2 regions of the Virgibacillus kekensis genome follow, and region 1 is predicted to be linked to the other one. Evidence: riboswitches for the same ligand, from Rfam matches in the RefSeq annotation. Region 1 holds a riboswitch; the other holds the start of a gene.
The links. A riboswitch is a leader RNA that binds a small molecule or an ion and turns the genes downstream of it on or off. The one in region 1 is predicted to bind S-adenosylmethionine.
Positions count from the first base shown of each region.

Region 2: linked by a shared signal. The riboswitch ahead of metK (methionine adenosyltransferase) and the one ahead of ssuE (NADPH-dependent FMN reductase) in region 1 are both predicted to bind S-adenosylmethionine.

Region 1 covers NZ_JBHSFU010000007.1:70,082-73,435, forward strand. The annotation lists gene queE (7-carboxy-7-deazaguanine synthase QueE) at 1-329, opposite strand, end outside; gene queD (6-carboxytetrahydropterin synthase QueD) at 322-789, opposite strand; gene queC (7-cyano-7-deazaguanine synthase QueC) at 789-1,457, opposite strand; PreQ1 riboswitch class I at 1,540-1,584, opposite strand; SAM riboswitch class I at 1,982-2,088, shown strand; gene ssuE (NADPH-dependent FMN reductase) at 2,184-2,732, shown strand; gene ACFO3D_RS12710 (ring-cleaving dioxygenase) at 3,104-3,354, shown strand, end outside.
Region 2 covers NZ_JBHSFU010000005.1:14,049-17,402, forward strand. The annotation lists gene metK (methionine adenosyltransferase) at 1-1,129, opposite strand, end outside; SAM riboswitch class I at 1,313-1,419, opposite strand; gene pckA (phosphoenolpyruvate carboxykinase (ATP)) at 1,636-3,228, shown strand.

The sequences.
Region 1 (3,354 bases):
CCCTGCGTTTCAAGTGCCACTTCATTACCTGAATCGTGTAAGACGTCAATGAGTTCGTTCAGATTCTTTAAAAGCGCAGGGTTCCCGCCTGAAATGGTAACGTGGTCAAATTTATCTCCACCAGTTTCGGTAAGCTTTGCTAATATTTCATCAGCAGTCATTCTTACAATCTCCTGTTTGGCACTCCCATCCCAGGTGAATTTAGAGTCACACCAGGAGCAACTGTAGTCACAACCCGCAGTTCTGACAAACATGGTTTTTCGGCCAACGACCATACCTTCACCTTGTATGGTCGGACCAAAGATTTCGAGTACAGGGAATTTATTCATTGCTCACCCACTCCCGTCTGGCCTCGGCATAACTTGTTGGTGTTTCGTATAGTTTTATGAATTCTACCCGACAATCATTCGGATCATTCTGGAGAGCTTCCTCCATTTTCTCATATATCCAGACGACCATGTTCTCTGCCGTCGTATTCATGTTTGGAAGTGTCTCATTCAAATAACGATGGTCAAGATGAACTTCAATTTGTTCTTTCCAGATCTGTTTAATATTTCCAAAATCCATTACGATTCCTATATCGTTTACATGTCCACTAATTCCGAAGATAACTTTGTACGTATGGCCGTGTAAGTTTTTGCATTTTCCTTCATAACAATGAAGGTGATGAGCTGCATCAAATGTAAATTCCTTACTTACCATTACGCGCTTTTGATGATACTTTAACTCGTGGTAGTTAATGTCGTCATTCATTTTCTGCAAATTCTCCACAATCGTAAACCCGTACATCAGGAATTCACCTCCCCACGCTTTTGAAGGTATGTATGCAGACCTTTTTGTCGCAGGTTACACGCTGGACATTCGCCACAACCTTCACCACGAATTCCGTTATAACAAGTCAAGGTGTTTTTACGTACGTAGTCGAAGGCCCTGAGCTGATCGGCAAGCTCCCATGTTTCTGCCTTATCAAGCCACATTAATGGGGTGTGAATCACAAACTGGTCATCCATTGAGAGATTGAGCGAAACGTTAAGTGATTTTACAAACATGTCCCGGCAATCCGGGTAGCCACTAAAGTCCGTTTCACAGACCCCTGTAATGATATGTTTGGCGCTAATCTGTTTGGCAAGTATCGTAGCGAAAGAGAGGAAGAGAAGGTTTCGTCCGGGTACAAATGTGGAAGGTAATTCTCCTTCTTCACCATCTTTAACTTCGATATCCTCACGTGTTAATGCATTCGGTGCCAGCTGACTGAGTAAAGACATGTCGAGTACATGATGTTTTACATTCAGGTCATATGCGATCTCTTTTGCTACTTCAATCTCTTCATGATGACGCTGGTTATAATCAAATGTGACAGCTTCCACTTTGTCATATTTTTCTAATGCCCAGAATAAACACGTGGTACTATCCTGGCCGCCACTGAAAACTACGACTGCTTTATTATTTTTTTCCATAAAAAATTCCCCTTTCATCGTGAAAAAGAGAATCCATACCCACCCAAAAACAAAAGAACCATACCTAAGGCAAGGTAAAGTTCTATCCTTAGTTTTTTATAGAGGGTGTAGCTAGAACCTCTCCTGCATAATTGCAGACTTGTTATTGATTTTTTTACATTTCGTATTATAGCACAAACACAGGTAAGTTACGAACGTGGAAAAACAGGAGCTGCCTGGAGCTGCAGACGTCGACATTAGCCTGCCCGACCAGTGGCCCCTACCCGCTGATATGCAGCCTGCAAAGCCTGGTCGATGTCTGCAATCAGGTCATCAACATGCTCAAGACTAACCGAGAAGCGGAATAACTTACCTTAATACATCCATATAAATATTGCAAGAGGAAAATGCGTAAATTTTTTTATAAATAGGCGTGCCTCTTCCACTAGTCATAACAGACTTTTTAAATAGGGATACTTTAATTTTATACTTGACACTACATAAATAAGCGAGTATTGTATGGAATAATACAATTTAATAGCTATTTCTTATCAAGAAAGGTGGAGGGACTGGCCCTACGAAACCTGGCAACAGACCATCTGGTACTGTGCTAATTCCTGTGAGCATACATTGTGTGTTCAAGAGATAAGAAGAGTGTGATTAATAAGTTCATTATTATTTAAGGCCTCTTCTTATCTCAGGAAGGGGCCTTTTTCGATAGGATATAGCTTAGAGAGGGGCAACCAAATGGTTAAAATCGTAATTTTGTCAGGGAGTCCGTCAGAAATTTCACGGTCGGATTGTGTACTTAAATATCTAGGGAGGGTACTTCAAGAGGAGCATTTTTTTGTCACACATTTTTCTGTTCGGGACGTCCCCCAGGATGATTTGTTTTTAGGAAAATTTGACAGTCCGGTAATAAAGCGAATAGCCGAACATATTCAGGATGCAGATGGCGTTATTGTAGGATCGCCTGTATACAAGGCTGCCTATTCGGGGGTATTAAAAGCATTAATAGATTTGCTTCCGCAGGACGTTCTTCAGAATACACCTGTTCTTCCGCTTATGACAGGCGGGAGTCCATCCCACCTGCTTGCACTTGAATATGCACTTAAACCCCTCCTCGCAACACTTAAGGGGCAGAATTTAAAGGGGATTTACTTACTAGACAGTCAAATAGACAAGTATAAGGAACACCCGATCATCGATGAGGAGATTCTCCTGCGTGTAAGAAAACAGCTTGCTTATCTAATTGAAATGATAAAAACACAGGAATATGCCCGGACAATGTCCTGAATGTAAGCAAGAATCCGGGCATTCGTTCGTTAATGCCCCGGCTAAAATGGGGCTAAAAAGAGATAGCTAAAAATAGCTGAGTATAACTTTGATATCTCCTAGACATCATTCCTATACAAATGCACTACTTTCTGCCAGTCGCATTGCCGGACCCTGACAAGGATACGACAAGGAGCAAATTGTCCTCCCTGATGTACTGCCTTCATCGGTGAAGGCTCCTTGTTGGTGTGTTTTACATACTCGGTGTGCGTTTAGGCATACATCCCGTAACTGGAAACAATGGGGAAGACGGACAACCAGGACCGATTCATTGACAAATACAATAAATAGATTTATCTTGAATTAAGGATATTTTTATTGGAGGAATTTACATGAATGGGTTAAAAGGGATACACCACGTTACAGCGATAACAAGCAGCGCCGAGAAAAACTATGAATTTTTCACATATACACTGGGAATGCGACTTGTCAAAAAGACGGTCAACCAGGACGACATACAGACATATCACTTATTTTTCGCCGATGATACTGGAAGCCCGGGAACCGATATGACATTCTTTGATTTCCCTGGAATTCCAAAAGGCGTGCATGGAACCAATGAAATTTTCAAAACATCATTTCG
Region 2 (3,354 bases), on a different contig from region 1:
TTCCGAAATGACCATAAGCTGCGGTATTCCGGAAAATCGGCCGCTGCAGGTCTAGCATACGGATAATGCCTGCTGGTCGCAGGTCAAATAGCTTGCGTACAGCATTAACAAGTGTGTCTTCACTTACAGTTCCGGTTCCAAATGTATTAATTGCGATCGATACGGGTTCAGCGACGCCTATTGCATATGCCAACTGTACTTCACAGGTCTTTGCGAGTTTTGCTGCCACAATATTCTTGGCAACATAACGGGCTGCATATGCTGCGGACCGGTCAACTTTTGTGGAGTCCTTTCCACTGAACGCTCCCCCGCCGTGCCGTGCATATCCGCCATAGGTGTCGACAATGATTTTGCGGCCGGTAAGCCCAGCATCACCCTGAGGACCGCCAATAACAAACCTGCCTGTAGGATTAATAAAATACTTGGTAGTCTCGTCAAGCAATTCAGCAGGGACTACCGGACGGATTACATGTTCAACCAAATCTTTCTCAATCTGTTCAGTCTTAATATCCTGGTGATGTTGTGTAGATATAACGATTGTATCCACTTTAACCGGATTATCATTTTCATCGTATTCAATGGTGACCTGGGTTTTACCGTCAGGCCGAAGATAATCAAGAATTTTCTCCTTACGCGCGTCGGAAAGCCGTTTAGACAGTTTATGTGCAAGTGCTATCGGCAAAGGCATCAGTTCCTCAGTTTCATCACAGGCAAAACCGAACATCAACCCCTGGTCACCAGCACCGATTGCAGCTATCTCTTCATCACTCATTTTCCCCTGTCTGGCTTCTAGTGCTGTGTTTACACCACCAGCTATATCTGCCGATTGTTCGTCAATGGCAGTCAGTACTGCACATGTATCGGCATCGAACCCGTATTTAGCTCTGGTGTAGCCAATATCCTTAATTGTCTGGCGAACAATAGCCGGAATATCTACATATGTAGTAGTAGAGATTTCGCCGGATACAAGCACAAGTCCCGTGGTTACGGTTGTTTCACATGCAACGCGGGCATTCGGGTCCTTTTTCAAAATTTCATCAAGAATCGCATCTGAAATCTGGTCACATATTTTATCGGGGTGCCCCTCTGTTACAGATTCAGATGTAAATAGACGACGATTTGCAGCCATAAGGCTAAATCCTCCCTTAATATATGTTACGGAACTCTATTTTTTCAGTATATGCATGTGTGTCGATCAGGTTAATGTGTGGGACTTGCTAAAGTTGTTTACAACCCTAATAATAAGGGTACCACACAACAAAATTAAAAAAACCTTTCCTGCATCTAGGAGGAAAGGAAATTGGGCCTTTCGCTCTTATTGTTCAAGGGATCAACCTTGCAACAGATTAGCACCTTTTCATCGAAATGACGGTTGCCGGGCTTCATAGGGCCTGTCCCTCCACCAACTCTGAATAAGAGAGTGTCCGCTCGTCAATTATCGTAACGAATAAGCCTTGCAGTGTCAACTATTTACCGGACCGTTACACTATTGCAAACAAAATTACATATAAATAATACTATTATTAGTATGGACTAATATCACTAATGTGTTATACTAATAATCAGATTCAGTGAACAGACTTGGAATGCTGTTGCTTCCATACAAAATCCATCTCGAAAAGGTAGGTATCTTATATGAATACGGTGGAGAAATCCAAATTACTTAAGGAATTGCTGGACCAAGGCAATTTACACAAAAACCTGGTTGTCCCACAGCTTGTTGAGAAAATTTTATCCCGTGAAGAAGGAATTCTGACCGCCACTGGTGCAGTCCGTGCTACTACCGGGAAATATACCGGGCGCTCCCCGAAAGATAAATTTATTGTACGTGATGAAACATCTGAGGAGCTTGTTGACTGGGGAACAGTAAACCAGGCAATAGATGAAGCTAAGTTTGAAAACTTATATGAAAAAGTTGTTGCTTATTTAAAAGATAAGAACGAACTCTTTCATTTTAAAGGATATGCAGGAGCAGATCCAAAGTACCGCCTGCCAATTCAGGTAATTAATGAATACGCATGGCATAATCTTTTTGCCCGTCAGTTATTCATCACTGCGGATGATGAGGAATTTACCGACCGTGAATCTGAGTTCACCATCATTTCTGCCCCTACATACAGGGCAGATCCAGAAATCGACGGTACAAACTCCGAAACGTTCATTTTGGTTTCATTCAAAAAAAGAATCATCCTGATCGGCGGTACTGAATATGCCGGCGAGATTAAAAAATCAATCTTCTCTGTCATGAACTACTTGCTGCCACAACGCGACATCCTGTCCATGCACTGTTCAGCAAACGTTGGCCAGGAAGGCGATGTAGCACTATTTTTCGGTCTATCAGGGACAGGAAAAACTACGCTTTCTGCGGATCCGTACCGTCGGCTGATCGGTGATGACGAGCATGGCTGGAGCCCGAATGGGGTTTTCAATATTGAAGGCGGCTGTTATGCAAAATGTGTTAATCTTTCACAGGAAAAAGAACCGCAGATTTTTGACGCAATCCGTTTCGGTTCGGTTCTCGAGAACGTAATTATTGAAGATGAGTCAAGACTCCCTAACTATGATGACACATCACTGACAGAGAACACCCGTGCAGCATACCCGCTCGAAAATGTGGATAATATTATTTCTCCAAGTGTCGCGGGACACCCGAATACAATTATCTTCCTGACTGCAGATGCATCAGGCACATTACCGCCGATCAGTAAACTAACCAAAGAGCAGGCAATGTACCATTTCTTAAGCGGTTATACCAGCAAGCTGGCCGGAACAGAGCGTGGGGTAACCGAACCGCAGGCGACATTCTCTGCCTGCTTTGGCTCACCATTCCTACCGCTTGCGCCGTCTACCTACGCTAAAATGCTAGGTGAGAAAATTGATCAGTACAACACGAATGTTTTTCTCGTGAACACTGGGTGGACTGGTGGCAAATACGGTGTTGGTAAGCGAATGAAACTTTCCTATACACGCGCAATGGTGCACGCTGCCCTGGAAGGTGAACTCAATTCCGTTGAAACAGTTACCGATGATATTTTCGGTCTGGAAATACCAATGCATGTACCAGGCGTTCCAGCCGAGGTACTAGTACCTAGAAATGCATGGGACGATCAATCAGCCTATGAAGAAGAAGCAAAATCACTGGCAATAAAGTTCCACGAGAACTTCAAGAACTTCGACAAGGCAAGTGATGATATTAAAAATGCAGGCCCGATTTATCGGCCTCAGTAACTATGTTTCCTCATCCCAAAAGGATTTTAAAATATGAAGGAAAGTTTATGTCAGCTAAACTGGCAGCCGGTCTCCTACCTCTACATAGGGAGCCGGCTTTTTTTTGGTTAGGAAAGCATGTCTGCA